Regions from separate parts of the Janthinobacterium sp. P210005 genome, predicted to be linked through region 1. Evidence: predicted binding sites of a transcription regulator. Region 1 holds the regulator's gene; each other region holds the start of a gene.

The links. Region 1 encodes sigma-54, which starts transcription at its own class of promoters, with help from an activator protein. Its sites were predicted from a motif close to TGGCANGNAANCTGCTTT; they were not measured.
Region 2: the regulator sigma-54 is predicted to act here: its motif matches at 1,973-1,990, upstream of VPH40_RS06315 (urease accessory protein UreD).
Region 3: the regulator sigma-54 is predicted to act here: its motif matches at 8,385-8,402, upstream of VPH40_RS25530 (TorF family putative porin).

What each region holds. Positions count from the first base shown of each region.
Region 1 is NZ_JAZARC010000002.1:192,369-203,108, forward strand. Features, by position in the region: gene rapZ (RNase adapter RapZ) at 1-312, shown strand, start outside; gene VPH40_RS10855 (enoyl-CoA hydratase/isomerase family protein) at 313-1,398, opposite strand; gene hpf (ribosome hibernation-promoting factor, HPF/YfiA family) at 1,527-1,889, opposite strand; gene VPH40_RS10865 (RNA polymerase factor sigma-54) at 1,959-3,437, opposite strand; gene lptB (LPS export ABC transporter ATP-binding protein) at 3,442-4,197, opposite strand; gene lptA (lipopolysaccharide transport periplasmic protein LptA) at 4,197-4,778, opposite strand; gene lptC (LPS export ABC transporter periplasmic protein LptC) at 4,804-5,415, opposite strand; gene VPH40_RS10885 (KdsC family phosphatase) at 5,458-5,991, opposite strand; gene VPH40_RS10890 (KpsF/GutQ family sugar-phosphate isomerase) at 5,991-7,025, opposite strand; gene VPH40_RS10895 (cation:proton antiporter domain-containing protein) at 7,110-9,089, shown strand; gene VPH40_RS10900 (GGDEF domain-containing protein) at 9,090-10,250, opposite strand; gene VPH40_RS10905 (MOSC domain-containing protein) at 10,285-10,740, opposite strand, start outside.
Region 2 is NZ_JAZARC010000001.1:1,437,406-1,448,145, reverse strand. Features, by position in the region: gene VPH40_RS06320 (two-component system response regulator) at 1-1,878, shown strand, start outside; gene VPH40_RS06315 (urease accessory protein UreD) at 2,020-2,886, shown strand; gene VPH40_RS06310 (urease subunit gamma) at 2,912-3,214, shown strand; gene VPH40_RS06305 (urease subunit beta) at 3,308-3,637, shown strand; gene ureC (urease subunit alpha) at 3,639-5,339, shown strand; gene ureE (urease accessory protein UreE) at 5,353-5,886, shown strand; gene VPH40_RS06290 (urease accessory protein UreF) at 5,886-6,566, shown strand; gene ureG (urease accessory protein UreG) at 6,590-7,228, shown strand; gene VPH40_RS06280 (HupE/UreJ family protein) at 7,225-7,785, shown strand; gene VPH40_RS06275 (1-acyl-sn-glycerol-3-phosphate acyltransferase) at 7,782-8,393, opposite strand; gene VPH40_RS06270 (hypothetical protein) at 8,643-8,864, shown strand; gene VPH40_RS06265 (alkene reductase) at 9,007-10,071, opposite strand; gene VPH40_RS06260 (ArsR/SmtB family transcription factor) at 10,140-10,436, opposite strand; gene VPH40_RS06255 (helix-turn-helix transcriptional regulator) at 10,577-10,740, opposite strand, start outside.
Region 3 is NZ_JAZARC010000008.1:13,959-24,698, forward strand. Features, by position in the region: gene VPH40_RS25490 (hypothetical protein) at 1-530, opposite strand, end outside; gene VPH40_RS25495 (hypothetical protein) at 1,331-2,116, shown strand; gene VPH40_RS25500 (hypothetical protein) at 2,164-3,141, shown strand; gene VPH40_RS25505 (hypothetical protein) at 3,653-4,111, opposite strand; gene VPH40_RS25510 (hypothetical protein) at 4,518-6,461, shown strand; gene VPH40_RS25515 (hypothetical protein) at 6,496-6,651, shown strand; partial or broken gene VPH40_RS25520 (YifB family Mg chelatase-like AAA ATPase) at 6,987-7,850, opposite strand; gene VPH40_RS25525 (accessory factor UbiK family protein) at 7,965-8,213, opposite strand; gene VPH40_RS25530 (TorF family putative porin) at 8,483-9,250, shown strand; gene VPH40_RS25535 (P-II family nitrogen regulator) at 9,262-9,600, shown strand; gene VPH40_RS25540 (ammonium transporter) at 9,612-10,740, shown strand, end outside.

The DNA.
Region 1 (10,740 bases):
GCCGATTTCGTCTTCGACGTGCGGGCCTTGCCGAACCCCTATTACGACCTGGCCTTGCGCCCCCTCGATGGACGCGACGCACCCGTGATCGCCTTCCTCGACGCGCAGCCCAGCGCGCTGGAACTGCTGGCCGACATCCGCGCCTTCATCGAGAAATGGTTGCCGTCATTCAAGTCCGACAACCGCAGCTACCTGACGGTAGCCCTCGGTTGCACGGGCGGCCAGCACCGCTCCGTGTACATGGCGGAGCGGCTGGCGCAATATTTCGGCCCCAACGAGCGTGTGGTACTGCGCCACCGCGAGCGCAGCTAGTTAATCGAGGTGGCGCAGCGGATGCGCCGCGGCCGGCCAGACGGGCGTAAAGAAGCGCGCCACCATGGCCGCGTCGACTTCGTCCAGGCTGGCGGGGTTCCAGCGAGGGGCATTGTCCTTGTCGACCACCAGCGCGCGCACGCCCTCGAGCACTTCGCCATGTTCGAAATTGTGGCGTACGACTGTGCGCTCCAGGCGCAGGCAATCGGCCACGCCCAGGTGGGCGCCCCGCTGCAGCAATTCCAGGGTCACCGACATCATCAAGGGCGAACGCAGGCGCATGGCCGCCAGCGCCTTGGCGGCGAACGCACTGTCGTCCTGCGCCAGCGAAGCCATGATGGCCGCCACGGAGCCGGCGCTGAAATGGCGGTCCAGCGCTGCGCGCGCCGTGGCCAGGGGAGAAACGCCTGCCTCGGCCTGGAATGGTGCCGCCAGCGCCTTGATGGCCACCGGCAAGGCCTCGCCCGGCGTCGATTCAAACAGGTCCAGCAGCGCCCCTATCTGCGCTTCGGGCAGGCAGACATCGGCCAGGCCCGTGTACAGGGCGTCGGCCGCGTTGATCGTCAAGCCCGTCAAGCCCAGGTACAGGCCCAGTTGGCCGGCCAGGCGGGACAGGAAATAACTGCCGCCCACGTCCGGGAACAGGCCGATATTGACTTCCGGCATGGCCATGCGCGTGCGGCCCGTCACGATGCGCAAGCGGTTGCCTGGCCCGGCTTGCGCCACGCCCATGCCGCCGCCCATCACCACGCCATCCATCACGGCGATATACGGTTTCGGGTAAAAATGAATTAAATGATTTAAAGCATATTCTTCCGTAAAGAAATCTTCCAACAGGGCGCTGCCGCCTTGCGGCGTGGCCAGACCCGCATCGTAAAAGAAACGGATGTCGCCGCCGGCGCACAGGGCTTTGTCGCTGCTGGAGCGGATCACGACGGCGTCCACCTGCGGATCGTCGCGCCAGGCCAGCAGGGCCGCGCTCAGGGCACGCACCATCTCCAGCGACAGGGAATTCAAGGCTTTCGGACGGTCGAGCACGATGTGCCCGGTGCGGTTGCGGATGGAAGTCTGGACGAAGTCGCTCATGGCAGGCAGGAAAGAAGTGAAAGTGCGAATATTCTAATGCCTGCGCGGGGAACATTGCGTTCCGCTGGGCGCAAAAAAGGGCGCAATGTGCGCCCTTAGTTGATCACAACTGCTGGAAGCGGGTGGCCTTAGACGGCGACGACGGCTTCTTCCTCGGAGTTGTCTGGCAGATGCTTGATCGCCTCTTTACCGTGCCCTTGCACTTTGGTTTTGTATTTCATCACTTGCCTATCGAGCTTGTCGATCAGCGTATCGATCGCGGCGTACAGGTCGTGCGCCAAGCTTTCCACATAGACAGTCTTGCCGCTCAAACGCAGGTTGACTTCAGCCTTTTGACGTTTTTCTTTCTCTTTGAGGTTATCCACGGTCAGAATCACGGCGATATCGATGACTTGATCGAAATGACGTTTCACGCGCTCCAGCTTCGTTTGTACGTATTCACGGATGGCTGGTGTCACTTCGAGATGATGTCCGCTGATGGTGAGATTCATACACACTCCTAAAGATGATCGGGTTCGTGCGGTCCATCCTATCCGGCCCGCAGAGGAACCGAAAAAAACTTACAAACACTTACGCAGGCTCACTGGCGGAATTTTTAATGCTTCCCGGTATTTGGCAACAGTACGTCGCGCAATCACCATGCCTTGTTCCCCCAGCATGTCCGCAATCTTACTGTCGGATAAAGGATTTTTAGGGTCTTCTGCTCCTGTCAGTTGCACGATCAATGCCCGTATCGCCGTCGATGACGCTTCGCCCCCCGCTTCGGTGGCGACGTGGCTACCAAAGAAATATTTCAACTCGAACATGCCGTGCGGGGTCAGCATGTACTTTTGAGTTGTTACCCGCGAGATAGTACTCTCGTGTAAACCCAGTGTATCAGCTATTTCACGGAGCACAAGGGGGCGCATGGCAACGGCCCCATGCGAGAAAAAGTTCTTTTGTCTTTCTACTATCGCCTGTGCCACGCGCAGGATCGTGTCGAAGCGCTGGCGCATGTTCTTGATCAGCCACTTGGCCTCCTGCAACTGTGCGCCCATGGCGCCCTCCCCCTTGCCCTGCTTGAGCAAGTTGGCGTACATGGCGTTGACGCGCAGGCGCGGCATGACGTCGTTGTTCAAGGTCACTTGCCAGCCATTGCGCGCGCGCTTGACGACGACGTCGGGCACCACGTAATCGGAAACGTCCGAGGCGAACACGGCGCCCGGATGCGGATTGCACTGGCGAATCACCGTCTGCGCTTCGCGCAAGTCTTCATCGTCGCAATCGAGGGCTTTTTTCAGCTTGTTGAAATCGCGCTGGGCAAACCAGGCCAGGTGCTTTTCCACGATCACGAGGGCCATGCGCCGCGTCACCATGGCGATGTGCGGCAAGCGCTTGATTTGCAGAGCCAGGCATTCGGACGCGTTGCGCGCGCCCACGCCCGGCGGATCGAAACTTTGCAGCAGCGACAAGGCCGTGCGCATCTCGTCGGCGTCGATTTCCAGCTCTTCCGGCAGGCGCGCCAGGATGTCGTCGAGCGACTCTTCCAGGTAGCCATTGTCGTCGAGCGCGTCGATGATCAGCTCGACCAGCGCGCGGTCGCGCAATTCGAGCACCGTCACGCGCATCTGCTCCATCAGGTGTTCGCGCAGAGTGCAGTGATGGGCCTCCAATTGCGGACGCGAATCTTCGTCGTCGGGCGCCTTGCCCCGGCTCGCCTCACTCCAGTCGCTGTCGCCGCCATCCGCGGCGGCCGGGCTGTCGCCCCCCTCGCCGTCAAACGCTTCCGCTTCGGCCGGCGCTACGGGCGCCTCCTGGCCTGGTGGCTGGGGCGGCGCTTCGGCCGGTGCGGCCGTGGAGCTCAAGGCCCCGTCGGACAGCAGGCGCAGCGAGCGGTCGAGCGGATCATCGAGGCGTTCGAGCAAGGGATTGTCCGTCAGCAATTGCTCGAGTTCCTGGTGCAATTCCAGAGTAGACAATTGCAACAGGCGTATCGATTGCTGCAACTGCGGCGTCAGTGCCAGGTGCTGCGAAGTGCGCAGCTGCAATGATTGTTTCATTGGCTTACATGCGGAAGTGTTCGCCCAGATAGACCCGGCGTACCGACTCGTTCGCAATGATGTCGTCGGGGCGTCCCGACGCCAGCACCGAGCCCTGGTTGATGATGTAGGCGCGGTCGCAAATACCCAGCGTCTCACGCACATTATGATCGGTGATCAGCACGCCGATATTGCGCTCCTTCAAGAAACGCACGATGCGCTGGATCTCGATCACGGCGATCGGATCGACGCCGGCGAACGGCTCGTCGAGCAGCACGAAACGGGGATCGGTGGCCAGCGCGCGGGCGATTTCCACGCGGCGGCGTTCGCCACCGGACAGGGACAGCGCCTGGTTCTCGCGCAGCTTTTCAATCTGCAAGTCGGCCAGCAATTTATCCAGCCGCTCCTCGATCTCGGCCTTCGTCAGCGGGCGGCCTTCGACGGTCTGGATTTCCAGCACGGCGCGGATATTGTCTTCCACCGTCAGCTTGCGGAAGACGGACGCTTCCTGCGGCAGGTAGGACAGGCCCATCTGCGCACGGCGGTGGATCGGCAGGCTGGAGATATCCACGCCGCTGATATCGATGCTGCCACCATCGGACGGCACCAGGCCGACGATCATGTAGAACGAGGTGGTCTTGCCGGCGCCGTTCGGGCCCAGCAAGCCCACCACTTCGCCGCATTCGACTTGCAGCGAAACATCATGCACGACTTGCCGCTTGCCATAGGTTTTTTGCAGCCCGCGAACGATCAGGGTGCTGCCGCAACGTGTATTTTCCATTATTTCTTTCCTGGCGCGGGCGTGGCCGGCGCTTTCTCCGCTGCCGGCGCCTTGGTCTTCGGCTGGATCACCATGCGCACGCTGCCGCCATCGGCGGTGCTGGTGCCGCTGTTGGAATTTTCCATCGCAAATTCTTCCTTGCGGCTGTCATACGAGATGAAAGCGCCATTGGCCACATCGGTGACTTTCGCGCCTTCCAGGCGCGTCAGCTTGGCTCTGGAAAACAGTTTCACCACTTCCGTCTTGTTGTCGTATTCCACGCGCTCCGCTTCGCCTTCGACCCACAGGTCGCCCGCGCCATCACGCTTCTGGCGGAAGGTCGCAAGCTTGCCGGGATCGGCCCAGAAGGTGATGAACTGGTAGCCTTGCGGGTCTTCCGTGATCAGGGCCCGGCCCGCCTTCATGGTCAGGGTCCCCTTGACCAGCACGACGTCGCCCGTCAGGGTGCGCACCTGCTTGACGTCATCGACGTGGCCGCTGCGTGCCGTGATGACGGCTTCCTTCTCGGAATCGGCCTTCTCGGCATGCGCCGCGCCCATGATGGCCAGCGAAAATACGGTCAACAGCAAGATGTTCTTCATAGTATGGTTTCCTTGTTTCATTCTGTCATTTTGCCGCCGCGGCCGGGCGCGGTTTCGGCGGGAGGACCATGCGCAGCGCATTCTGCACTTCCACCACGCCGGTGGCGTTATTCGCCTTCATGCCGACGCCATTGATGCGCGAGGCGCCCGTCAGGATATCGACAGGCACGTCCGTTTCCATTCTTTCCTCGTCCGGGAACACCGTCAGCGCTTCCGTCTTGACCGTCAGGTTCTGCGCCTTCGGACTGGCCACGCGGTCGATCACGACCTTGCGGTGCAGTTGCAGCCGGGTATTGTCCTGGTCGATATGCGCCAATTCCGCATTCATGTTCATCGGCGGCATGCCTGGCGTGAGCTTGCGCACGAAGGGCTGGTCGATATCGGACGAATCGTCCAGCGGATAATGCGTGAGCTTGGTGCCCGACACGATATAGCTGGGCTTGCCCGTCAAGTCCATGCGCACCATGCTGAAATTGGTGATGAAATAGTCGGGTTCATCCAGATGCTTGCTGGCCGTGATGTCCTGGCCATTCTTGTTCATCACCTCGAGCAGCCAAAAGCTGCCCAGCGCGACGACAACCGCGCCCAGCACGGTAAAAATCATGCGCCAGCGATGGGCGCCTCCTGGCTTACGCATAGGGCTTCACTCTTTCAAAGGTCACTGGCGAGGCGGCGCGCCTCACTCCAGGAACGGCGCCATGACGCGCGCATAGTTGTCCTGGGCGCGCAGCAGGAATTCGCAGATCTCGCGCACCGCGCCGCGGCCGCCGCCAGCCTGCGTCACATGGTGCGCCAGGCCCTGCGCCTCCGGACGCCCGCCCGGCACGCTGACGGCAAAGCCCACGCGCTTCAGGATGGGCGCGTCGATGACGTCGTCGCCGATATAGCCGCATTGCTCTTCCGTCAAGCCCGTCAGCGCCAGCAATTCGCGAAACGGCGTCAGCTTGTCGTGGCCGCCCTGGTGCACATGGGTAATGCCCAGGTCTTGCGCGCGGCGCGCCGTGATGGCCGAGCGGCGCGCGCTGATGATGGCCGTCTGCACGCCCGATTCCTGCAGCAGCTTGATGCCCAGGCCATCATACACATTAAACGTTTTCATCATCTCGCCGTCCGGGCCGAAATGCAGGCTGCCGTCGGTGAGCACGCCATCGACGTCAAAGATCATCAGTTTGACCTTGGCCGCCCGCGCCAGGTTGTCCGCCACGCTGTCCATCAGATCACCTTCGCTTGCGTCAGATCATGGATATGCAGCGCGCCCACCAGCTTGCCGTCGGCATCGACGACCAGCATCTGGTTGATGCGGAACTGCTCCATCACGGCCACGGCATCGACGGCCAGGCGTTCGGGCGCGATGCTGCGCGGCTGCGCATGCATGACGTCGCGGATCGCCACTTGCGTGAAATCCTGCACGCGCTCAAACATGCGGCGCAGATCGCCATCCGTAAACACGCCCACGGGACGGTTGTCCGCGTCGACGACGGCCGTCATGCCCATGCCTTTCTTCGTCATTTCCTCCAGCGCCTGCAGCAAGGAAGCGTCCACGGGCACCTTGGGTACGCGTTCGCCGCTGCGCATGACGTCATGCACGTGCGTGAGCAAACGGCGGCCCAGGGCGCCGCCCGGGTGCGAGCGGGCGAAATCTTCTTCCTTGAAGCCGCGCAAGTCGAGCAAGGCCACGGCGATCGCGTCGCCCAGGGCCAGGGTGACGGTGGTGCTGGCCGTCGGCGCCAGGTTCAGCGGACAGGCTTCTTTCTCAACAGAAATATCCAGGTGCACGTCGGCCAATTGCGCCAGGCTCGAATTGGGCTTGCCCGTCATGGAAATCAGCACGCCGCCCATGCGCTTGACGACGGGCATGATGGCCATCAGTTCCGATGATTCGCCGGAGTACGATATGGCAATAAAAGCATCGTCCGACGTGACCATGCCCAGGTCGCCATGGGCCGCTTCGGCCGGATGCACGAACAGGGCCGGCGTGCCGGTGGAAGCGAGGGTGGCGGCAATCTTGCGCGCGATATGGCCGGACTTGCCGATGCCGGAGACGACGACTCTTCCCTTGCATTGCAGCAACATCGCCACGGCGCGGCCGACGCTGTCGTCCGTGGCCAGGCGCGCATGCAGCGCAACGATGGCGTCGGACTCGATCTGCAAGGTGGTGCGGGCCAGCACGACAGCGCGCTCGGTCGTCGCTTGCATGTCAATTCGATCAAAAGCTTTCAGCATTGTTTTTTCATGGGTTACACTCATGCCCAAAGTATAAACGAATTAGGAAAGCAAAAAACTTGCCAGTCACAACAAACAACGATTTCCATTGACCGTACCGGGCAACCCATGTTTTCCTCGCTTGAACTGACCCTGATGTTACTCGGCAGCGCCGTGCTGGGCGTGGTCGCTTTCAGAATGTTGCATTTGCCGCCCATGCTGGGTTACCTGGCCGTCGGCATCGTCATCGGCCCCCACGCGCTGGGCCTGGCGGCGGAAAACGAGGCCAGCCACACCCTGGCCGAGTTCGGCGTCGTCTTCCTGATGTTTTCCATCGGGCTCGAATTTTCTCTACCCAAGTTCCTCGCCATGCGGCGCATCGTCTTCGGCCTCGGCATGGCGCAGGTGGTCACCACCATCATCGCCACCGTCGTCTTCGGCTGGTTTGTCGCCCGCTACCTGTCCGCCTACATCCACCTGAGCTGGCAAGCCGCGTTCGCCCTGGGCGGCGCGCTGGCCATGTCGTCGACGGCCATCGTCTCGAAAATGCTCACGGAGCGGCTGGAACTGGAAAGCGAACACGGCCGCAAGATCATCGGCATCCTGCTGTTCCAGGACCTGGCCGTCGTGCCCCTGCTGATCCTGATTCCCGCCCTCACCCGCGATTCGGACAACCTGGCCGAAACCCTGGCCTGGGCAGGCGGCAAGGCCCTGGTGGCGCTCATTTTGCTGCTGTTCATCGGCCAGAAGATGGTGCGCGGCTGGTTGACCATCGTCGCCAAGCGCCGCTCGCAAGAGTTGTTCATGCTCAACCTGCTGCTGATTACCCTGGGGGCGGCGTGGATCACGGAACGGGCAGGATTGTCGCTGGCCCTGGGGGCCTTTGTTGCCGGCATGCTCATTTCCGAGACGGAATTCAAGCACCAGGTGGAAGAGGATATCAAGCCCTTCCGCGACGTGCTGCTGGGCCTATTCTTCATCACCGTCGGCATGCTGCTCAATATCCGCGTGGTGCTCGACAACTGGTGGCTCGTGCTGCTCTTGCTGTGCGGCCCCGTGCTGCTGAAATTCGCCCTGATCGCGGGCCTGGCCCGGCTGTTCGGCTCCAGCAACGGCGTAGCCTTGCGCACGGGGCTGGGCCTGGCGCAGGCTGGCGAATTCGGCTTTGTGCTGCTGAACCTGGCAGGCGGCATCAAGCTGATGGACCCGTTCGTCGTGCAGGTGGTGCTGGCGTCGATGGTGCTGTCGATGCTGGTGGCGCCCTTCCTCATCGCCAAGTCCGACGCCATCGTCATGAAACTGGCGGCCAACGACTGGATGATGCAATCCTTGGCGTTGACGAAGATCGCCACGCGCACCATGGCGTCGCAGAAACACGTGCTGATTGCCGGCTTCGGACGCAGCGGGCAAAGCCTGGCCACCCTGCTGGCGGAAGAAAAGATCGAATACCACGCGCTGGACCTGGACCCGGAACGGGTGCAGGAAGCGCAGCTGGCCGGCGCGCATGTCTCGTACGGCGACGCGGGCCGGCGCGAAAGCCTGGTGGCGGCCGGTATCTACCGGGCCAGCGCCGTGGTAATCACGTACGCCAACACGCCTTCGGCACTGAAATTATTGCATTTACTCAACGAAATGGCGCCCACCTTGCCCGTCATCGTGCGCAGCCACGACGATACCGACCTCGACCAGCTGAAGAAGGCAGGCGCGGCCGAAGTGGTGCCGGAATTGATGGAAGGCAGCCTGATGCTCGCTTCGCACGCGCTGATCATGATGGGCGTGCCCCTGCGCCGCGTGGTGCACCGCGTGCAGGCCGCGCGCGAGGAGCGTTATGCCTCGCTGCGCGGCTATTTCCACGGTTCCAGCGATGCGGGCGACGATGCCGAGCTGGAACGCCTGCATACGGTCACCGTCAGCGACGGCGCGCATTGCGTGGACTTGCCCTTGAGTGCGATCGACGTGGCCGGCTGCGGCGCGTTTGTCACGGCCATCCGCCGCGGCCGCGGCCGCCTCGACGTCACCCCCGAGACGCAGCTGGCCAGCGGCGACGTGGTGGTGCTGCGCGGCACGGCCGACGCCGTGGCCAAAGCAGAAACATTACTATTGAAATAACTATTCGGACGGTGCCTGCCAGCTGATGACCTTGTTACGGCCATCGGCCTTGGCCTGGTACAGGGCCTGATCGGCGTGCGCCACCAGTTGCTGCGCCACCGTTTCGATCGGTAGCAGCGCCGCGTCCGCTTCCAGGCTGGCCACGCCGATCGAGACGCTGACCCACGCTTGCGCGCTGCCCGGCAAGTCGAACATGGTGCCGGCGATGCTGGCGCGGATGCGTTCGGCAACGAACGTCGCACTGTCGAGGTCGGCGTCGATCAGCAGCACGACGAATTCCTCGCCGCCGAAGCGGCCCAGCGCATCGGAACGGCGCAATTCCGTGCGGATGCGCGTGGCCACTTCGCGCAGCACTTCATCGCCACCCTGGTGGCCATAGGTGTCATTGACCAGCTTGAAATGGTCGATATCGATATACATGCATGAAATGCAATAATTCTGGCGCCGCGCGCGGGCGATTTCTTCCAGCAGCCGGCGGTCGATATAACGGCGGTTGTAGACGCCCGTCAAGGAATCGGTCAAGCCGATGTATTTCAGCATTTCATTGCTGATCACGTTTTCCAGGCAAATGGCGATGATGGATGCCATGTGCTTGATGAAATCCGTGCCCAGCACGGGCGTAAAGCGCGTCACGTCGCTGCTGGCCAGGTTCAGGCTGCCGATCAGGCGCTTGTTGCGCAGCAAGGGCACCAGGGCCACGCTGCGCAAGGGCGAACCGATGCCCGGGAAACGCGGGCCATGCACGGCGGCATCAAAGGCGCCCAGCAGCGGCAGCGGCGGCAAGGCCGCTTCGCCCTCGGCCACGGGTACCGACGGGGCAAAGCCCAGCTCCGCCACGGCATGTACGAACAGCAACTGCGGGAAGGCGCTGAAATCGACGCCCAGCTTTTCCATCACCAGCACGATATCGTCATCCTCGTCGAGCAGGCTCAAAGTGACGCCGTCGAGGTCGGAAATCACGGGCAAGGTGCGGAAAATGGTGCCGATCAGCTCGGGAAACGTGGACGCGCCGACGATTTCCAGATCAAACGCCTGGTGGCGGCACATGATGTCGTGGTTGCGCTCGACCTGTTCCAACAGGAAAGCCATGCGCGCCCGCAAGGCCTGGTTTTCGGCTTCGAGGCTGGCAATGCGCGGGTCCGGCGGTATTGCTTGATTCATAGAAACCTTAAACCCTTCTGTGCGGGCGCCATGCTTAAAATGCCAGTTCGAAACCGATGTCCTGCCCCACTACGATACGCTCATCGCCGCCTTCGGTGACGATGGCGTTCATGCCGAAGCAGATGGCGCCGTCAAGCTCGGGCTTGGCGCGGTAGCCATGCATGACGTCGAGCGGGTCCGGTCCGGGCACGCCCGTGGCCTGGTCCACCGACGGAATCGGGCAGCGCGAGCACGGCTTGACGGGTTTTAACACGGTTGCGCCGAATTGCAGGAAGTCGGCGTAGTCTTCCTCGAAGGCGCCGATATCGCCGATGACGAGATTGGGACGGAAACGGTTCATCGGCAAGGCCTCGCGGCCGGCGACGCGCAGCTTGTCATTGACGTCGGCTAGCGAGGCGCTGCCGGCGATCAGCACCGGATAGCCATCGGCAAACATGGTCGAGGCGGCCACGCCATCCGTCCACTTCGTGCTGGTGGCGCGCACCACGTC
Region 2 (10,740 bases), on a different contig from region 1:
TTCCAGGCCGAGGAAATCCTGGCCCGCACGGACGCCCACGTGCGCCTGGCGCGGGCGCAGCTGCAGCTGGCGCAGGAGCGCGCCAACCTGGAACGGCGCGTGGCCGAACGCACGGCCGAACTGGAGCAGGTGGCCAGTACGCTGGCGCGCGAAGTGCAGATCCGCCGCGCCAATGAAGAATTGCTGCGCCTGTCGGGCCAGGTCTTCGAAGCGACGCAGGACGCCATCCTGATCACCGATCCGGCCGGCGTCATCGTCACGGCCAATCCCGCCTTTACGCGCATCACCGGCTACGCGGCGCAGGAAGTGGTGGGCACGGACATTTTGCGCCTGCACGCCGAATACACGGGCGAGGCCGTGCTGCTGGCCCTGCGCCAGGGCTTGCGCAGCAGCGGCTGCTGGTCGGGCGAGGTGCAGACGCGGCGCAGGAGCGGCGACACCTATCCCTGCCTGCTCAGCGTCTCCACCGTGCACGGGCCCGACGGCGCCGTCGTCAACTACATCGGCGTCTTCCTCGACATCAGCGAGCGCAAGGCCGAGCAGCATCTGATCGATTTCCTCTCCTACCACGACGCGTTGACGGGCTTGCCGAACCGCGTGCTGCTGCGCGAGCGCTTCGAACAGGCGCGCGCGAACGCCCTGCGCGAAGGCCAGCAGGTGGTGCTGATGTGCCTGGACCTGGACCGCTTCAAGAACATCAACGATTCGCACGGCCAGGCCGTGGGCGACAAGGCGCTGCAAGTGGTGGCGCGTTTCCTGTCCGGTTGCGTGCGCGAAGGCGACACGGTGGTGCGCCAGGGCGGCGACGAATTCCAGATCCTGCTGCAGGACGATGCCCTGCTGGGGCGCACGCTTGCGCTGGCGCAAACCATCCTGGCCGGCTTGCGCGAGGAACTCAGCGTCGATGGCGAGCGCCTGGCGCTGACGACCAGCATCGGCATCGCCATGTGCCCGGCCGACGGCGACAGCCTCGACGACGTGCTGCGCCACGCCGACACGGCCCTCGTGCGCGCCAAGGAAATGGGGCGCGACCATTACGCCTTCTTCACGGAGCGCATGGGCAGCGACATCCGCGCCCGCCTGGCGATGCAGCAGCAGCTGCGCGGTGCCATCGGCCGCGATGAATTCGAAGTGCACTACCAGCCGCAGATGTGCTTGCGCACGGGCGCCTTGCTGGGCGCGGAAGCCTTGCTGCGCTGGGATAACCCGGTGCTGGGCAAGGTGCCGCCCGGCCTGTTCATCGCGCTGGCCGAGGAATATGGCTCGATCACGGCCATCGGCGAATGGGTGCTCGAAAGCGTCTGCGCGCAAATCCGCGCCTGGCACGACGCGGGCCTGGGCAGCATCAAGGTGGCCGTCAACCTGTCCGGCAAGCAGTTCGCGCAAGACCGCACGGTGCCGTTCGTCGAGGCGGCCTTGCGTAAATACGCCATCGCGCCTGCCTGCCTGGGCATCGAAATCACGGAAAGCACGGTGATGGGCGACCCAGACAAGGCGGTGGCGGCCCTCACGCGCCTGAAGGATATCGGCGTGGGCATTTCGCTTGACGACTTCGGCACCGGCTATTCCAGCCTCGGCTACCTGAAACGCTTCCCCATCGACGTGCTGAAGATCGACAAATCGTTCGTCGACGACGTCACCACCAGCAGCAGCGATGCGGCCATCGCCCGTTCCGTCATTTCGCTGGCGCATAACCTGGACATGCGCGTCATCGCCGAAGGCGTGGAAACGCGCGAGCAGGTGGATTTTTTGACGGAACACGGCTGCGACGAAATGCAGGGCTATTATTTCAGCCGCCCCCTGGCCGCGGAAGCCTTCACGGCGCTGCTGCGCGAACGGCGTGTGCTGACGGTGGCGCCGGCAGCCGTGTCGGCATAAGCACACCCCGCGCCGCGCCTGCACTGTAATCGCACTGATATGGTGCGGGCGCCGCAATGCGGTGCATGATTCTCACGTTTCTTCCCTCTGGCGCTGGCATGCATCCTGCTTTGTAGATCGTTATTTACACGATTGCAGTGCATGCCAGACAGCCCACATTTCGCAACGCCTACTGCCGCCAGCGCGCACAGCGCCTGGCAGGCGCATTTGCGCCTGGGCTTTGCGCTGCACGATGGCGTCAGCCGTCTCGTCGAGCGCACGCACAGCGGCCCCCTGCGCGTGCAAAAGCCCCTGTATCCGGAAGGCGATGCCGTCTGCCACGCCATCATCATCCATCCGCCCGGCGGCGTGGTGGGCGGCGACCAGCTGGCCGTCGACGCCACGGTGGGCGAGGGCGCGCACGCCTTGCTCACGTCCCCCGGCGCCGCCAAGTGGTACCGCGCGAACGGCCATGTCTCGGGCCAGCACCTTGTGCTGCGCGCCGGCAGCGGCGCCGCCATCGAGTGGCTGCCGCAGGAAAGCATTTTCTTCGACCAGGCTTGCGTGCGCCTGCGCCACGAGGTGGAACTGGCGCCGGACGCCGGCTATATCGGCTGCGACATCGTCTGCCTGGGCCGCGGCGCCTCGGGCGAAATATTCAACACGGGCAGCATCAGCCAGCAGGTGCAGATCCGCCGCGGCGGCAAGCTGCTGTGGTGGGAGCAGGGCGTGCTGGCCGCCGGCGGCGCCCTGATGGCCAGCCCGCTGGGACTGGGGGGCCACACGGTGTGCGCCACCCTGATCGCCGTCGGCATGCCCGTTGCTCCCGCCGTGCTGGCGGCCGTGCGCGAGATCGCCGTGCCGGCCGGCGCCGCGTTTGGCGCCACACACATGAAAGCGCTGGTGGTGGTGCGCCTGCTGTGCGGCGACAGCGAGGCGGCGCGCCGCATCATGCTGGCCGCCTGGCAGCTGCTGCGTCCCGCCATGCTGGGACGCGACGCCGTCGTGCCCCGCATCTGGAATACTTAATCAGGAAAGAAGCGCAAGGAAAACCATGGACCTGACTCCCCGCGAAAAAGACAAGCTGCTCATTTTTACGGCTGCGCTGCTGGCCGAACGGCGCCTGGCGCGCGGCTTGAAGCTCAATTATCCGGAAGCGGTGGCCCTGATCAGCGCCGCCATCATGGAAGGCGCGCGTGATGGCAAGTCGGTGGCGCAGCTGATGTCGGACGGCACAAAAATTCTGTCGCGCGCCGACGTCATGGACGGCATCGCCGAGATGATCCCCGATATCCAGGTGGAAGCGACTTTCCCCGATGGCAGCAAGCTGGTGACCGTGCACCACCCGATACCGTAGTTTTTCGAGCGGCCAGGGCGCCACCCGCGCCGTGGCTGTTTTTGCGCCGGCGACCGGCCGGCAAGCATAACGCGATCTTTGAAGGAGCCCCTCATGACCCCAGGCGAATACAAATTGGAAGAAGGCGAAATCAGCCTCAATGCGGGCCGCGCCACGGCTACCGTGGTGGTGGCCAACCGGGGCGACCGGCCGATCCAGGTGGGCTCGCATTTCCACTTTTTCGAAGTCAACCCGGCGCTGGCTTTCGAGCGCTGGCGCGCCTACGGCATGCGCCTCAATATCACGGCTGGCACGGCCGTGCGCTTCGAACCGGGCCAGCAGCGCACGGTGGAACTGGTGGCGCTGGCGGGCGAGCGCAAGGTCTACGGCTTCAATGGGGCAGTGATGGGTGAACTGCAAGACACTCCACCGGGAAAGGATTGAGATGGCCAGCATTCCCCGCAGCGCGTACGCCGAAATGTTCGGCCCCACCAAGGGCGACCGCATCCGCCTGGCCGACACGGAACTGTTCATCGAGATCGAGCATGACTACGCGATCTACGGCGAAGAAGTGAAATTCGGCGGCGGCAAGGTGATCCGCGACGGCATGGGCCAGTCGCAGCGCTGCGCGGCCGAGGTGATGGATACCGTCATCACGAATGCCGTCATCCTCGACCACTGGGGCATCGTGAAAGCCGATATCGGCCTGAAAAACGGCCTGATTTTCGGCATCGGCAAGGCGGGCAATCCGGACATCCAGCCGGGCGTCACGCTCCCCATCGGCGGCGCGACGGAAATCATCGCCGGCGAAGGCATGATCGTCACGGCCGGCGGCGTCGACACGCACATCCACTTCATCTGCCCGCAGCAGATCGAGGAAGCCCTGATGAGCGGCGTGACCACCATGCTGGGCGGCGGCACGGGGCCGGCCGTGGGCACGGCCGCCACCACCTGCACGCCGGGGCCGTGGCATCTGCACGCCATGCTGGCGGCCGCCGACGCCTTCCCGATGAACCTGGGCTTCATGGGAAAAGGGAACGTCAGCTTGCCGCTGCCCCTGGAAGAGCAGGTGCGCGCGGGCGCCATCGGCCTGAAACTGCACGAAGACTGGGGCAGCACGCCGGCCGCCATCGACAATTGCCTGTCGGTGGCCGACCGCATGGATATCCAGGTGGCGCTGCACAGCGATACCCTCAACGAGGGCGGCTTCCTGGAACACACCTTGGCCGCCTTCAAGGACCGCACCATCCACACGTTTCACACGGAAGGGGCGGGCGGCGGCCATGCGCCCGACATCATCGCCGCCGTCGGGCAAGCCAACGTGCTGCCCTCGTCGACCAACCCCACGCGCCCGTTCACCGTCAACACGCTCGACGAGCACCTGGACATGCTGATGGTGTGTCACCACCTGGACCCGGCCATCGCGGAAGACGTGGCGTTCGCCGAGTCGCGCATCCGCCGCGAAACCATCGCCGCCGAAGACATCCTGCACGATATCGGCGCCATTTCCATGATGTCGTCCGACTCGCAAGCCATGGGACGTGTCGGCGAAGTGATCATGCGCACCTGGCAGACGGCGCACAAGATGAAGGTGCAGCGGGGCGCGCTGGCACCCGACACGGCGCGCAGCGACAACTTCCGCGCCAAGCGCTATATCGCCAAGTACACGATCAACCCGGCTATCACGCATGGCATTTCGCACGTGGTGGGCTCGCTCGAGGAGGGCAAGATCGCCGACATCGTGCTGTGGAAGCCGGCCTTCTTCGGCGTCAAACCGTCGATGATCTTAAAAGGCGGCATGATCGCGGCCGCGCAGATGGGCGACCCGAACGCCTCGATTCCCACGCCGCAGCCCGTGCACTACCGCATGATGTTCGGCGCCTTCGGCGGCGGCCTGAAAAAGTCGTTTACGTTTGTCTCGCAGGCGGCCTACGACCTCGATATCGGCCATCAGCTGAAACTGAATAAATCCGTCATCGCCGTGAAAAACATGCGCGGCTTGCGCAAGCACGACATGATCCACAACAGCGCCACGCCGCACATGGAAGTGGACCCGGAAACCTACGCCGTGCGCGCCGATGGCCAGCTGCTCGTGTGCGAGGCGGCATCCGTGCTGCCGATGGCGCAGCGCTATTTTCTATTTTAGGCGGGAGACAAGCATGCTCACTTTGCATACCAAACTGACGGCTGACGACCATCGCGCCGCCGTCGCCCAACTGGTGCTGCCCTACGACCAGCGTGAAAAATGCCGGCTGCGCGCCGTGCTGTCGAATGGCGAGGACGTCGCCGTGTTCACCGTGCGCGGCACGGTGCTGCGCGACGGCGAACGCATGACGGGGCCGGAAGGAACGGTGGTGCAGATCGTCGCCGCGCGCGAACCGACCTATCTGGTGCAGTGCGCGGACGCGCACACCCTGCTGCGCTGCGCCTTCCACCTGGGGAACCGCCACACGCAGGCGCAGGTGGGCGACGGCTTTTTGCGCATCCGCAAGGACGTGGTGCTCAAGGAGATGCTGGAAGGCTTGCAAGCGACGGTGACGGAAGAAAGCGCGCCGTTCGAGCCGGAGGCGGGCGCGTATGGTGGCGGCCATGGCCACCACGACGGCCACGGCCAGCACTTGCTGGCGCCCGTGCCGCTGCGGCAAAAGATCCACCGCCCCGGTGATACGCCGGGCGCGCCAGGCGCCGCATGATGCAGGCGTCGGCCCTGCTGCATCTGCTGCAGTTCGCCAGCCCGGCCTTGCCGATCGGCGCCTACAGCTATTCGCAGGGGCTGGAAGCGGCGTTCGAATCCGGCCTGGTGACGGATGCGGCCACGGCGCGCGAATGGATCGCCCGGCATCTGGCGCAGGTGGTGGCGCGCTGGGAGGCCCCCCTGTGCTGGCGCTTGATGCAAGCCTTCGAAGCGCAGGATCTGCACGCCGTGCAGCGCTGGAGCGAGCGTTTCATCGCTTCGCGCGACACGGCGGAATTTCGCGCCGAAACCATCCAGATGGGATATTCGCTGACCAAATTGCTGGCCGAGCTGGGCGTGGCCGACGGCGTGCTGATCGACATGCTGCAGGGCCAGCCGGAGGTGGCCTTGCCCACCGCGTATGCGTGCGCCGTGGCGGCGCTGGCCATTCCGCGCAAAGAGGCGCTGCTGGCCATGCTGTTCGCGTGGGCGGAAAACCAGGTGCTTGTCTGCGTGAAATCCGTGCCGCTGGGGCAGGTGGCGGGCCAGCGATTGCTGCTGTCGCTGCGGCCGGACTTGGAAGCGGCGGCCCTGACGGCGCAAACCTTGCAAGACGACGAGATGGGCAACTGGACGCCCGGCCTGTCGCTGCTGTCGATGCGGCACGAAGTGCAGTACAGCCGGCTGTACCGCTCCTGAACACTATCACGAGAGACTACAACATGACATCGATTACCTCAAACCCTCTGCGCGTCGGCATCGGCGGCCCCGTCGGCTCGGGCAAGACGGCCCTGTGCGAAATGCTGTGCAAGGGCATGCGCGAACGCTACGACATGGCTGTCATCACGAACGACATCTATACCAAGGAAGACATGGAAATCCTGCTGCGCGCCGATGCCTTGCCGGCCGAGCGCCTGATGGGTGTGGAAACGGGCGGCTGCCCGCACACGGCCATCCGCGAAGATGCGTCGATCAACCTGGAAGCCATCGCGCGCATGCAAGCAGACTTTCCGAATCTCGACTTGATCCTGGTCGAATCGGGCGGCGATAACCTGGCCGCCACCTTCAGCCCGGAATTGTCGGATTTGACGATTTACGTGATCGACGTGGCTGGCGGCGAAAAGATCCCGCGCAAGGGCGGGCCCGGCATCACGCGTTCCGATTTGTTGATCATCAACAAGACGGATCTGGCGCCCTACGTGGGCGCCAACCTGGACATCATGGCGCAGGACGCCAAGCGCATGCGCGGCGAACGTCCCTTCGTGTTCACCAACCTGCGCAGCGGCGACGGCGTGCAGGTCGTTATCGATTTTATCCGCGAGCAAGGTTTGCTCGATCAACCAGGCAAGGAGCTGCAATGAGCGCAAGATTGATGAAGAAAACGGCCGCCGTGGCGGCGCTGTGCCTGCTGGCCTTGCCCGCCATGGCCCATCCCGGTCATGGCGAGAACGCCGGCTTCCTGGCCGGTTTCGCCCATCCGTTCACGGGCATCGACCATTTGCTGGCCATGCTGGGCGTGGGTATCTGGGGCGGCCAGCAGCGCGGCGGCCTGGCCCAGCCCGCCACTTTTCTCGGCATGATGCTGCTGGGCGCGCTGGCCGGCATGGTGGGATTGACGGTACCGGGGCTGGAAACGGGCATCGCCGCCACGGTGGCGCTGGTGGGGCTGGCCATCGCGCTGGCGCTGGCCTTGCCGAACTGGCTCGGCATGGGCCTGGTGGGCGTGTTTGCCTTGGCGCATGGCAATGCGCATGGCCAGGAATTGCCGGCCGCCTCGGCCGCGTGCGGCTTCATGCTGGCCTCGGCTGTCTTGCTGGGTACGGGACGTTTCCTCGGCCAGGTATTGGCCGAGCGCATGCTGCGCGTGGCCGGCGTGGCCTTGACGGCCGCCGGCGTGGTGTTGATGGGACTGAATTAAGAACCGGGACGGCGCTCCGACAGCACGATGGGCGCCGCCTTTTCCGGGTGCAAGCCCTGGTGGCCCGCATACACGGCGGCAATGGCGGCCATGTCGGCATCCTTGTCGCCCGTCAAATATAAATGGTCGACGACGCCCAGCACCTTGTTCGGGTAGTCGATGTACACCAGCAGCAAGGGTACCTTGGCCGCCACGGCCAGGTGATAAAAGCCGCTTTTCCAGTTCGGACGGTAGCTGCGCGTCGCTTCCGGCGTGATGGCCAGCCAGTACCAGTCGGCGGCCAGCATGCGTTCGGCCTGGCGTCCGATGGTGCCGCTGGTGGTGCTGCGGTCGACGGGTTCGCCGCCCAGGTAGCGCAGCACCTTGCCCATGGGGCCGCGGAACAGGGAATCCTTGGCCAGCCAGCGGAAAGGCAAGGACAGCGCCCATTTGCCAAACAGGCCCACCATGAAATCCCAGTTGGACGTGTGCGGGTAGACGACGGCGATGCCGCGCGGCCCTGGCAGGGGACGGAAGCGCATGCGCCAGCCAAACAGGTGCAGTACGCGCAGCGCGCAACGCTGGTGCCAGGTCGGCAAGTCGCCCGCTTGTACAAATAAATCGTCCATTGATACCCTTCAGTGACACTGTTCTTAATGGGATGGCGCTGGTGGCCATTTTCCTTGAAGCAAAATTCTGCGCAGGCATTCTATACGGGGCTGGCGATGGCGACAAGCAGCCGAGGCCGCTATTCATGCGGTGTCGGGGCCGTTGCTGCTGCTATTTTAACGATGCTTGACCTCCGTGTCGGGCACTAAATGCGCACAATGTGGTCAAAACTTCATGCAGTGTTGATCCACCCGACAGGGAGCCATGGCATGAAAAACAGCATCGACGAGGTGAATGGGGAGAATGTGCGAACGGACAAGGTGATGGCCGAGCTCGTCGAGCGGGGCGTTGCTTTTCACCACGCACTGGGGCGGACGGTGGCGACAGCGTATTTGCGCGAGCACGCGGTACCGGTCGAGGTGATACGCCGCGTCTTCAGCAGCGTGCAGGCGCGCCGTCCGGCCCGGCCGGCACGGCGCCGATGGCGCTGAAGGTGAGGGAACGGCGCGGCGGCGTCAATAAAAAAGCGGCGGACGCGGCGATCGTCACGCAGTCAGTGCGTTGGTATCGTCGCGTCCGCCGCCAGGGGAAATGGGCGGCGCAGTGCCGCTCAGGGGGCTTTCAGGGTGCCGTTCAGGCTTGTGCCGCCAGCGCCGGGTAGTCCGTGTAGCCGGCAGCGTCCGGCGCGTACAGGGTGTCCGGGTTCAGCGGATTCAAGGGCGCGTCGCTGTGCAGGCGGGTGGGCAGGTCGGGGTTGGCGATGAACCACAGGCCAAAGGCGACGGCATCGGCTTCGCCCTTGGCCAGCAGGGCTTCGGCCGCCGCCTTGTCCATTTTTTCGTTGGCGATGTACACGCCGCCGAACTCCTGCTTCAGGTACGGACCCAGGCGGTCTTCGCCCAGCGCTTCGCGGGCGCAGATGAAAGCGATGCCGCGCTTGCCCAGCTCGCGTGCCACGTAGCCGAAGGTGGCGCGCGGGTCCGAGTCGCCCATGTCGTGCGCATCGCGGCGCGGCGCCAGGTGCATGCCCACCTTGTCGGCGCCCCAGACTTCGATGCACGCGTCCGTCACTTCCAGCATCAAACGGGCGCGGTTTTCAATCGAACCGCCGTAGTTGTCGGTGCGCAAGTTGGTGCTGTCTTGCAGGAACTGGTCGAGCAAATAACCATTGGCGCCATGGATTTCCACGCCATCGAAACCCGCTTTTTTCGCATTTTCGGCGCCCAGGCGGTAGGCTGCCACGATGCCGGGAATTTCTTCCGTATCGAGTGCGCGCGGCGTGACGAATTCCTGTTTCGGACGCACCAGGCTGACGTGGCCGGCCGGCTTGACGGCGCTGGGCGCCACGGGCAAGTCGCCATCGAGGAAGACGGGGGCGGAAATGCGGCCCACATGCCACAGCTGCAGCACGATCAGGCCGCCCGCGTCATGCACGGCCCGGGTGATGTGTTTCCAGCCTTCCACCTGTTCCTCGGACCAGATGCCCGGCGTGTCGGCGTAGCCCACGCCCTGCGGCGTGACGGCCGTCGCTTCCGAGATGATCATGCCTGCCGAGGCGCGCTGCGTGTAGTACTCGGCCATCAGGGCGTTGGGCACGCGGCCCGGATTGCCGGCGCGCGAACGCGTCAGCGGCGCCATGATGATGCGGTTTTTCAGTTGCAGACTGCCAATGGTGATGGGGTCGAATAAAGTTGCCATGATTATCATTTCCTTGTTGGGGCCGGTCGAGCGGCGTTGAGACGGAGTGATCGAGATGAAAGCTGTGCTTACAAACCTTGCTGCATGTGATCGAGAAAGGCCTGGATGGTGGCTTCGTTGCGGCTGAAGAAACTCCATTGGCCCACCTTGGTTGCGGAAATCAGACCCGCCTTTTGCAAGCTGGCCAGGTGCGCCGAGACCGTCGATTGCGACAGGTTCAGGCGGCGGTCGATCAGGCCGGCGCACACGCCCAGGTGCAGCGGGTGGTCCTGCTCCTGGAAATACTGTTCCGGCTCCTTGAGCCATTGCAAAATCTGCCGGCGCACTGGATTGGCCAGCGCCTTGTGGATGGCGTCGATATCCATATTGTTTCTCCTGAACATACAATTCGCTTTTCAGCGATGTATATATCGTAGTTGTTCAATTCTAATATCGTTGTTTTACGATATATCTATCTTACGATATAAATGAAAAGCGTGCTGGCGGCGCGCGTTTTTGAACGGATTCAGGCGGGAAGGGGATTGCGCTGCAGCACGGCCGGGCCCGTCAACACGATGCGCACCAGGTCCACCTGGCGCTGGGCGCCGGCCTTGGCGGTGGCGCTCTTGATCTGCGTGCGCGCCGTGTGGATGGAAATGCGCTGGCGCTCGGCGTATTCCTGCAGGGAAT
Region 3 (10,740 bases), on a different contig from region 1:
TCCTCAGTTTCAACGATCTTTAATTCCAATTTAACAGACTCATCCCTTACGACAAGCACTGATGGATGAGGAATAACCTGTTTTTCCAAAAAAAACATTTTAGGAGGTGGCGATACTATTGCCTTTGCAAGCAAAAAACGCTTGCCTCGCTTGACCTCAATTTTGGTGATAATCGATTCGTACGCGTCGCCAATGTCATCATCTGTCCTCTCAGAAAGCTTTCTTAGCATAATTCCTACGCGCTCTTGCATCCGGCCGGTGCAATCAACAGTGTCGTCTGTACACACCTCAAACGATGCATCAATAACGGCACAAATCGAATCCTTTTCTTTATATACCCCACGTTTTTTTTGACTTTGATACCAAGCAATGGCGTATTCATTAGCGAACAGTGGGTCATCAAAGTACTCCCAGAAATACAGCCCCTTGCCTACACGGCCTGCCGCAGCGCGTCCAAAGTCAAAGCCATTTGACAAGATGCTCTTCGCACTTAGCATTGTTGTGCCGTGAGTTCCCTTATGTTTTTGCATCAAGCAGAAATTCACTCCGTTGTGATAGCACTTACGTCACTATCGTTGTCTACTCAAAGGTACCACAGCACTACTTATCGTGCACTCATTGTCGCAAGACAACTAGGGTCTCTAAGAGATCTCTAAGTCATTGAAATGTAAGGATTTTTCTTGTTTTTGCAAAGGATAACCCTCTATTATCGGTGTGAAAGTGGGTGAATGCAAGAAAAAGAAATTTATCAGATCAATAGCTTTTAGGAAATTTTAACGGTTTAAGTAGACTTCAAATCTATCGAATTACCACATGCGAACCAGTTTTCTTCCACTGTTTTACAATGGAGGAACGCCTCAGACCGACAACGTTCTCGTCTCTACCGTCCAATCCCTCAGTCACGCAATGCTTTGCAGAAAGGTGAACGAGACGACCGCTTCCGTACCTATGAGTATGCTCATCAAACCGGACACTCATTCTCATCTCAATCTGGACAGCCAATAGTACTTGAAGGTTGATACCTGTTGGCATCGCAAACCGGATAGTGATTCAAGCTTCCTGACTGGATAGCATTTACCTTGTAGGAGATCGTACTGTAGAACTGTGAATCGAAGGTGTGGAGCCGGTCGAGTGCGAGGTTATAATACGGCCCAACATCATTCCACGAGCTCCCGAAGAGGCGGCAGTTGAGGCTCTTGAACAATTCAGGCGGTCCAGGCGGAGGACGCCCGAATAGCCGCTAGAGAGCTTCCAACGCTACCAAATCTATAGAGAGCCTGATATGCGAGTCAATCATTTTACCCGTCCCACTATAGCAGCAGCAGTCGCCATGCTCGACGGCTCTCTTAGTCAGGCAAAATTCGACCAAATGGTCTTCAAGTTGGGCCTGGAGGCTAGCATTCCGTTTGATAGCAGCCTGAGCGTGTCAAAGAAGGCGGCGCTACTTGCGCGCGAGGTGGCGAGAGCGGGCGAGACGGTTGTTCCCACAATCGACGGTCGAGTGACTTTGGCTGAGGCAGTTGTCCGTGAGGCAGTAGCCCTTACTTCGTCCAGCCCTTATTCACAGCAGGAACAGCAAAACCGTCTGCTGCGCGCGTTGGCTCTGGACGGCTTTGTGATTCAGTGGAATCAAAACTCAAGCATTGGAGAACTCCCCTGCCTTCGAGCCGCACTTCCTGCCGAGATTGACCTTCCCGTGGCAGATGATGAGGTACATCAGCTGCTGAATCACTTTGACTTTACGGTTAGCAAGGGACACCTCGACCAAGCCATTGAGGCACACACGCGCGGTGACTGGGCTGCCGCGAACAGCCAGACTCGTACCTTCATGGAGAGCCTGTTCGACGGGATAGCCAGCCACATTAACGAGGCCCAAGCTGCAGCCACGACCAGTTCCGAGAACAGACGTGCAATGCTGGCAAATATTGGATTCCTGTCGGTTCAGCGTAACGAGTGGACTTTAGATGGCAAGAATTATATCAATGGACTGTTCAAGATGCTGCATACGGAAGGGTCGCATCCAGGCCTCTCCGATGACGATAGGAGCACTTTCCGCCTGCATTTGGCATTGGTAACAGCGCGCACCTTTCTCCGCAGGCTTAAGAACCAAGGATAATTTCAAGGATGCCCAGAGTACAGATCCCTTAATACAAGGACGGATGGATGATCGATTTGCTACCGATATTGATGAGTGCGACAACCACAATGCAGCAGCGCATGAAGAATTGGTTTGCTGCTTATCCCGCCGGGATGCCGTGGACGATCGTATCGGACTACTGTCTTGGTGATGAGGGTAAAAAGAACGATGTCTTCTCGTTTGTGGTCATCGCCAATCACGACAAGACAGAGAACATCAGTGAATATATTTCGGGAGTCGCACCGCGGGACATCAAGAACATCAGACAAGTACCTCTCGGGTTGATGCAGTATTTAACTTCCCCACAGCCCGTGACGTTCAGCGTATCGTTTGTTATCAACCGAGATTCAGCGCTCTTACGTGACTACCTGCGCGTCGAAGACATGGCAAGCTTTATTCCTGATGCTTGCGAACTTGTGAGAGCTTTGCGTAAGAACTCGCCGGCTAGTTCCTCGGTCAACCCTAGTTACTTTGACGAGGTGCTGAAGCGACTCGGCATTTTTGAGAAGGACTTGGGTCGAAAGCAGATGAACGAGAAGCTGTCGCGCCAGATTCATCTCGCATCGGGATTCGCTGCTACGCTGTTCTATTTGGTAACGAATGCGACCGGAGCGGGCTATCTACGGTGGATTTCGGACCGTGACAAGCTCATTGAGCACAACGATACGATCGTCTACGATCTTGCTTACCTCTATTTCATTCTTATGTCGTCTAGCCGGTCGGGACTCATCCGCAATGAGCAGGGTAATTTCATACTTGACCTGCCCAAGACCCTTTTTGAGCTGCCCGAGAAGACTGGTCAGCACAGATTCGATGCTCTCATCCGATTGCCAGATTACCTGGCAGGGACCCTTGCTGACATTGGTCCAGACATGTCGTACTCGAAAGAGAAGTTTCGCGAAATGTTGCACGGCGTCTTTGTTGACTCGCCAAATAACTGGCTCGTGCATTTGACTTCAAATGGCGAGCGTATCTCTGCGCGTTCCGTCCAATACCGCTCCTGACGCGGGTTCCGTAGGTTTTACCAAAGTTGCAGCATGAAGAAGCTAACTCCAGCGACCAGCGTTAGAAAACGTAATCCGGTGCTAATGCAAGAGGCGCCGGAATGGCTTTGTTGCACAAATCCCCACCAGCAGCCCCTGAATCGAGGCTCAGGTAAACTGGCGCCATGAGTGCACCTGCCAAACCGAAGTATCGAATAGCCAACTGGAACGAGTACAATGCGGCGCTGAAGGCGCGGGGTTCGCTGCTGATCTGACTGCCTGCCATCCACAATGCTGATGAAATGCTTGTCAGGAGCAAAATAATCAATCAACCAGGAGCAGGTTGTGGATGGTCGAGCGCGCCGGTGCCGGATGAACAAAGCTGCGCTGCAAGATGGCTATACCCTAAGGTGAGAGCACCAGAATGAAGTCGGGATGCCGACTCAGAAATTGATAACGATGCACGAATTTTCTGAAAAATGTTACGTTCCGCAGCATGTGTACGCCACCAGAATGTCGCCGCATGTGTATTCTAGACTCGTGCAGATTCAGTAGGTGGTAACTGGAATAAGCGATGGCACTGCCAAAGTGTAGCTATCATCTCTAGGTTTCGCCATAGAAGCTCCGGAGGTAAGCCACTCTGTTGCGCAGCTTGATCCACAGCCATCACAACATTTTGTACCGGCGCCTCTTGAAGGAAATGTACGATATTGGAAATATTTTCTTCAGGTACATCACCGGTCGTCAGAATATTAAGCAAAGTTTCTGGTGTGAGTATTTTTCGGTAACTTACGCTACATGTCTGTGCTGCCATCCATAGCCATTTTCGGGGCTTCAAGGGGACCATGGTAACTGCGTTTAGACCAAGCACATGTGGAAGATCTAATGGGCCAAAGCCTTCCCCTGCGTGGGCCATGAAGTGGGCCTGCGAAATCGTCAAGCCTAAAGTCGAGCAACGTTCTGCAATAGTCTTGAAATCAGCTTTTTTCATCGTTCAAGTATGACATACCAAAAGGGAAGTTCAGAACTTCAAAGATCTCACAGCTACACTAAGCGCCAAGACAAGTTTCCGATTATGAAATTGGGATTTCAGTGATCTAAAACTGGGTCTTGGCGCTCAGCCGTGACTCAGAACAGCCCAAGCTGCTTGTTCTTTGAACGAATAGGCATAGTGGCGTCGAACCAGGTTTGGTCAAAGCGCAACAGCCACCGAAGCGAAGTAGGTGTACCCCACAGGCGCAAACTGTTCCGCCACTAGCACATACACCGACAGCGGCTAGAGATTGAGACTGGTGATTTTTATCAAGGTAGAGAAGCCTGGGATAAATGCCTCTCAAAATAATTACACTTAAGTACGCGACTGACGTACACTAAGGCAATGTTCCCTTGCAGTAACTATGCCTAACTATCAAGAATTTCTTGCTCCGCTTCCGCTTGACGGCCGACTTTGGCTTGTGAAGTACATTGACCAGTTTCATCAAAAGGAACGTGGTAGTGGAACTGTCTCAGTCAATGTTTTGTTGCAGTGTCTGTCTATCACAACTGCTGATCAAATTAGTGAGTTAGAGCCCGATGAAATCAAAAGCATCCTCGGCTTTCGAGCAGGCAGAGACGCTCAGCAAGAGTATGCCTTTGCGCGTATCTTTGCTAGTAGCCTGGTCACCATCAGCATCGGCGATGTCTATTGCGACGGCGTACGTGTTGCGCAGTTACCGGCTCATACTGCGCTGCTATCGCTCTTGCCTGGGCAAAGCGACTCGTTAGAATTCACGATCGGCCAGCCAATTTCCGCCCCTTATGGCTGGCAGGGCGGCAACTATCAGATACTTAACGCTTTCGAGTTTTCGGGCCTGTATCATCATCAGCGAGACAACGTCAATCTGAAGGATTCTCGGGTAGTCGTTCTGCATATGCGTACAACCAAGGGTGTCGACACCTATGTGATACCGCGCACGACTATCTTTAAAGCGTTCTATGCATGCCACAGTGATATCGCCAATGCCTTTCTATCAGGCCCTTGGAGTGACAAGCTAGAAAACGTGATAATGCTCAATGAGACTTCAGGTCTCCTGCAAACCGGTATAGATGATGTAACAGGGGGATGGAACGTCGTCTTAAGACGCGATATCGGACGCCAGTTTGCCGGCCTCCTAGCGGTTTTGTACTTTGATCCGTACGGTCGCGCGCAGGCAAATGCGATTCACACTCAAAGCATCATTGATAGGAAGCGCAAAGAGTTGGAACCGTGGTATGCAAGTGCACGGATCCCTTACCAGGCACTACGCGAGCCGCTTAAGCTTAGAATCAAATGTCTGCCGCTGCGTAGTTGGTACTACAAAGATGAGGAAGAGCAGAATCGTGAAGACAAAAAATATTTCGTAACAGAAATAACTGGTACGTCTTGGCCGTCGCACTATCCGGTGATTGGCCGACATAGTGAGAATGACTCGGAACCTGGTAAGAGCATCGAAAATGTCGATTCGCCACCGCCATTTTCAAGAAGCCAGGCAGTGAAGTTGAGTGACCAGCACACTGTCATACGTTCGGATATAGATGCTAGTGACGATACGTCAAAAACGAAGATTTCAGGCGTCTCAAGTGATTGGCTGGATGGCGGTCCTACCTACGTCAATTTACTCAAGGAATACAGCAAACGGCACGCCGGACGACCTGCTGGTCCGTTTAGTGAAGAGGATGGGCGCGAAGTGTCAACCGGCGTGCGCAACAGGTCTAAGAAATCTGGACCGCGCGGTGAAGCCTCCGCTGTCATGCGGCAGGAGAATGATCGCCTGAAGACTATGCTAGATAGCCTGCTCAGGCTAAAGGATTCTTACTTTTTAACGTCAGTCTCACTTGTCAAACCTCGACGTGATGGGCAAGCAGAAACCCGTAACGGACATCAGTGTTGGCGCTTTATTGACGACGCATCTCTTAAAGCAGGGAAATTGCGTCCTAGAGGTGGCTGGCCCACTATATATGATCGTCCTCGGGATCGACATACCGCTCATTACCGCACAGCATTGGTTCTGAAGCTGGAGTTTAAAGAAGAGTTTTACCACTGGATTGAGATTGAGGCACGGACCAGCGATACCTATAAATCTGTGCTGATAAAAGCGCCTTCATCCGGACGTATTGCCGCCATTGAAAAAGCCTTGTCAGCAATTGCCTTGGCAGAAGGTAGGCGGCTCGACGAAAGACTACCACCAGCTTTTGACGGTGATGATATCGGTTTTCAGACATATGAGCATGAGAAGGAAAAAGGCTCTCCCCTGCTTTCAGAGTCCAAGTTGAAGGATTTTTTCCTTAAGAGTGCCATTCGATTAAGACATGTGGCAAATTAGACGTGGCACTTCGACGCATCATTCTGGGGACTGGATGTACTTCGCAGCCGTCGTTACCGGCATAGCGATCTTCTGCTCGATTATCGGCAACGGCTTCTGGAATTACGTCAGCCGCGTCTTGCCGCTCACGCTGATCGGGCAAATGATCGTGTTCGAGACCCTGTTCGCCGCCTTCTATGGTTTTTTGTGAGAACAGCGTTGGCCAACAGGTGCCGAAAGTGCAGCGATGGCGTTGCTTGTGGCAGGTGTTGCCGCGTGCGGTTTGGCGCATCGTCCGAAGACAGCACCGCAGCCCGATGCCTGCGAGATAAAGACTTCTTCGTACAGAGAGCCTGTAATGCGGCATGAGACTTGATGTCTGCTATGGTGCGGACCTGTTCACTTGCCGTGCAGCTGTTCAAAGCATTGGGCTTTGCGCTGACGCGCCGCAAACAACTATGTCGGCAGAAAATGGTGCCGTTTAGTAGTCGCCGAGCCCAGTCGTTCTTTTACTTGTTATATTCGCGTTTTTAAATGTAATTGACAGCCGCCGCCCACCAGGGCTACGCCGGACGCCGTCTGGTGCGGGGCGCGGTAGGGCCGCCGTTTCCAATGCTCCACCTTGAAGTGGCTGCCCAGCGAATGCACGGCCGCCGATTCCAGCGCCTCTTCATCGCTCATGGGCGGCAGCACGCCAGGGAAGCGGCTGGCCAGCATGGTCTTGCCTGCGCCCGGTGGTCCCACCATCAGGATGTTGTGACCGCCCGCTGCCGCCACTTCCAGTGCGCGTCGTGCCTGCAGCTGCCCTTGCACGTCGGCAAAGTCGGGATAGGGAAAAGCGTGCGGTGCCAGCACGGGCTGGTGGCGTTGCAGGGCAGTCTGGCTGGCGTGCCTGGCAAAATGCGCACAGACCTCGAGCAGGCTGTGGGCGGGATAGATGCAGGCATCGCTGACGAGAGCCGCCTCGTCCGCGTTCGCCTGCGGCAGGATGAAGGCGCGTGGCGTGCCCGACTGGCTGCGCTGCATGGCAAAGGTCATGGCCAGGGCGCCGCGGATGGGACGCAACTGGCCAGACAGCGACAGTTCGCCCGCGAATTCATAGTGCTGTAATTGGTCGCCCGGCAACTGGCCGGAGGCAGCCAGGATGCCCAGTGCGATGGGCAAGTCGAAGCGGCCCGATTCCTTGGGCAAGTCTGCCGGCGCCAGATTGGCCGTGATGCGCCGCGCCGGCATCTCGAAGCCGCAGTTTTGCAACGCGGCACGCACACGGTCGCGCGACTCCTTCACTTCCGTATCCGGCAGGCCGACAATCGTAAACGAAGGCAAGCCATTGGCAAGGTGGACTTCGACACTTACCTCGGGCGCCTCCATGCCGGCCAGGGCGCGGCTTTTCAGGACGGCCAGGCTCATCAGACTCCCCTGTAGCGCGGACGCGGGCAGGATCAGTCTAGCGCTTGAAAAGGTGTGAGGCTTGAGGTATGCCAGCAAGGTCGCCGATTACGGCGCCCTGCGTGCAGCAGCGGTTCAGGCTTTTGGATCGTTCAGGCGCGTTTCCAGTTCGATCAGACGCAATTCCAGTGCATCCAGTTTGGCACGGGTCTTGGCCAGCACTTGCGCCTGGATATCGAATTCCTCGCGCGTGACGAGATCGAGGCGGGCGAAGCCCTGGGTCATCATCGATTTCACATTTTTCTCGATATCCTTGGCCGGCGAGTTTTCGATGGCTTGATGGATCTTGCCCTGCAAGTCGTTAAAGAAGGTATTCATGTCCATGGTCAGTCCTTTTATGGTGCGGCCTGTGCATCGCACCATTGCGGTGCACAGCAGCGTTAATCTGGTGCGAAACTGGGCGCTTCATTGTGCTTCAGCAGTCCGTTGCCGCATTCCTGGCCGTGTGCAGGGTATGTATGGACGGAAATGCACCTGTCAAGGTGGCAATAGAGCTGGCACGTATTCTGCTAAAGAAGGTATGAACGCTTTGTGATCTCCAGCCAAGATTTTAAACCTCAACCGCTTTAAAAGTTCAATAAAAGGGAATCGCCATGAAGAATCTGTCCAAGAACATGACTTTAGCTGCAGCGTTGACGCTGGCCATGACCGCCTTGTGCGGTAGCGCCATGGCCCAGGATGCAGTGGCGGCGCCTGCTGTGGCCGAAGCGGTACCTGATAACGTGGTGAGCTACAACGTGGCGCTGACCAGCGATTACCGTTACCGCGGCATCTCGCAAAGCCGCTTGAACCCGGCCATCAGCGGCGGTGCCGACTATACCCATAACCCGACGGGCCTGTATGTGGGCACCTGGCTGTCGAGCATCAAATGGATCAAGGACGGCGGCGGCGATACCAATCTGGAATGGGATATCTACGGCGGCAAGCGGGGCGAGATCAGCAAGGATTTTACCTATGACGTGGGCGGCCTGTACTACTTCTACCCATCGAATGGACTGAGCACCAATGCCAACACCTTCGAGCTGTACGGCCAGCTGGGTTATGGCCCCGCGTACATCAAGTACTCGCATTCGACCACCAATCTGTTCGGCGTGGCCGACAGCAAGAACAGCGGCTACCTCGACGTGGGCGCCAACGTCGAGGTGCACGACGGTTACATCTTGAATCTGCACGCCGGGCGCCAGAAGGTAGAACACAACGATTCCCTCAGCTACAGCGATTACAAGATCGGCGTGACCAAGGACTTCGGCATGGCGACCGTTGCCCTGGCGGTCGTCAAGGCCAATATCGTATCGCTGGCACCGAATGGCAAGAATCTGGCGAAATCCGGTCTCGTGCTGACCGTATCGAAAACCTTTTAAGCGAGACAGCCATGAAAATGATTACTGCAATCATTAAACCGTTCAAACTGGACGAAGTACGCGAAGCTTTGTCGGCTATCAATGTGCAAGGCATTACCGTCACGGAAGTCAAGGGTTTCGGCCGCCAGAAAGGTCACACGGAACTCTACCGTGGCGCCGAGTATGTCGTTGATTTCTTGCCAAAAACCAAGATTGAAGCGGCCGTCGATGACGCCATTGTCGACCAGGCCATCGAAGCGATCGAAGGCGCCGCGCGTACCGGTAAAATCGGTGATGGCAAGATTTTCGTCTACAACCTGGAACAGGTCATCCGCATCCGTACCGGTGAAACCGGCAACGAAGCGCTCTAAGGGGAATATTGATGCATAAAAATATAACAAAATTGCTAGCCGGGATAGCCTGTCTGTGTGCGTTTGGCGTCGCCACGCCGAGCTTTGCCGATGCGCCCGCCAAGACGGAGGCGGCCACGACCGCGGCCGTTGCCGCCCCGGCCGTGACGCCCGTGCCTGACGCAGCCGCACCGGCTGCCGCCGCTCCGGCCCCGGCCGTTGCCGCGCCAGCCGCCGCGCCCGTTGCCAACAAGGGCGACACCAGTTTCATGATGATCAGCACCTTGCTGGTGATCTTGATGACGATCCCCGGCCTGGCCCTGTTCTACGGCGGCCTGGTGCGTTCGAAAAACATGCTGTCGGTGCTGATGCAGGTGTTCATGGTGTTCGCGCTGGTCATCGTCCTGTGGTGCATCTACGGCTACTCGATTGCCTTCACGGAAAAAACCGCCTTCTTCGGTGGCTTCGACCGCCTGTTCCTGAACGGCATCTGGGATCCGGCCAAGGGCACGTTTGCCGCCGCCGCCACCTTCAGCAAGGGCGTCGTCATTCCCGAGTTCGTCTTCGTCGCTTTCCAGGGCACGTTTGCCGCCATCACATGCGCGCTGATCGTCGGCGCCTTTGCCGAGCGCGCCAAGTTTGCCGCCGTGCTGGCCTTCGTCGTGCTGTGGTTCACGTTTGCCTACCTGCCAGCGGCCCACATGGTGTGGTTCTGGACCGGTCCTGACCTGATCACCAATGCCGCCACCTCGGCCAGCGAAGCCTTGAAGGCGGGTTGGATCTGGCAAAAAGGCGCGCTGGACTTCGCCGGCGGCACCGTGGTGCACATCAACGCCGCTGTCGCCGGCCTGGTGGGGGCCATCATGATCGGCAAGCGCGTCGGTTACGGCCGCGAATCGATGGCGCCGCACTCGCTGACGATGACCATGATCGGCGCTTCGCTGCTGTGGGTGGGCTGGTTCGGTTTCAATGCCGGTTCCTCGCTGGAAGCAGGCGACGTGGCGGCTTTGGCCTTCGTCAATACCTTGCTGGCAACGGCTGCCGCCACCCTGTCGTGGGTATTTGGCGAGTGGATTTCCAAGGGCAAGCCTTCCATGCTCGGTGGCGCGTCCGGCGCCGTGGCCGGCCTGGTGGCGATCACCCCGGCGGCCGGCTTTGTCG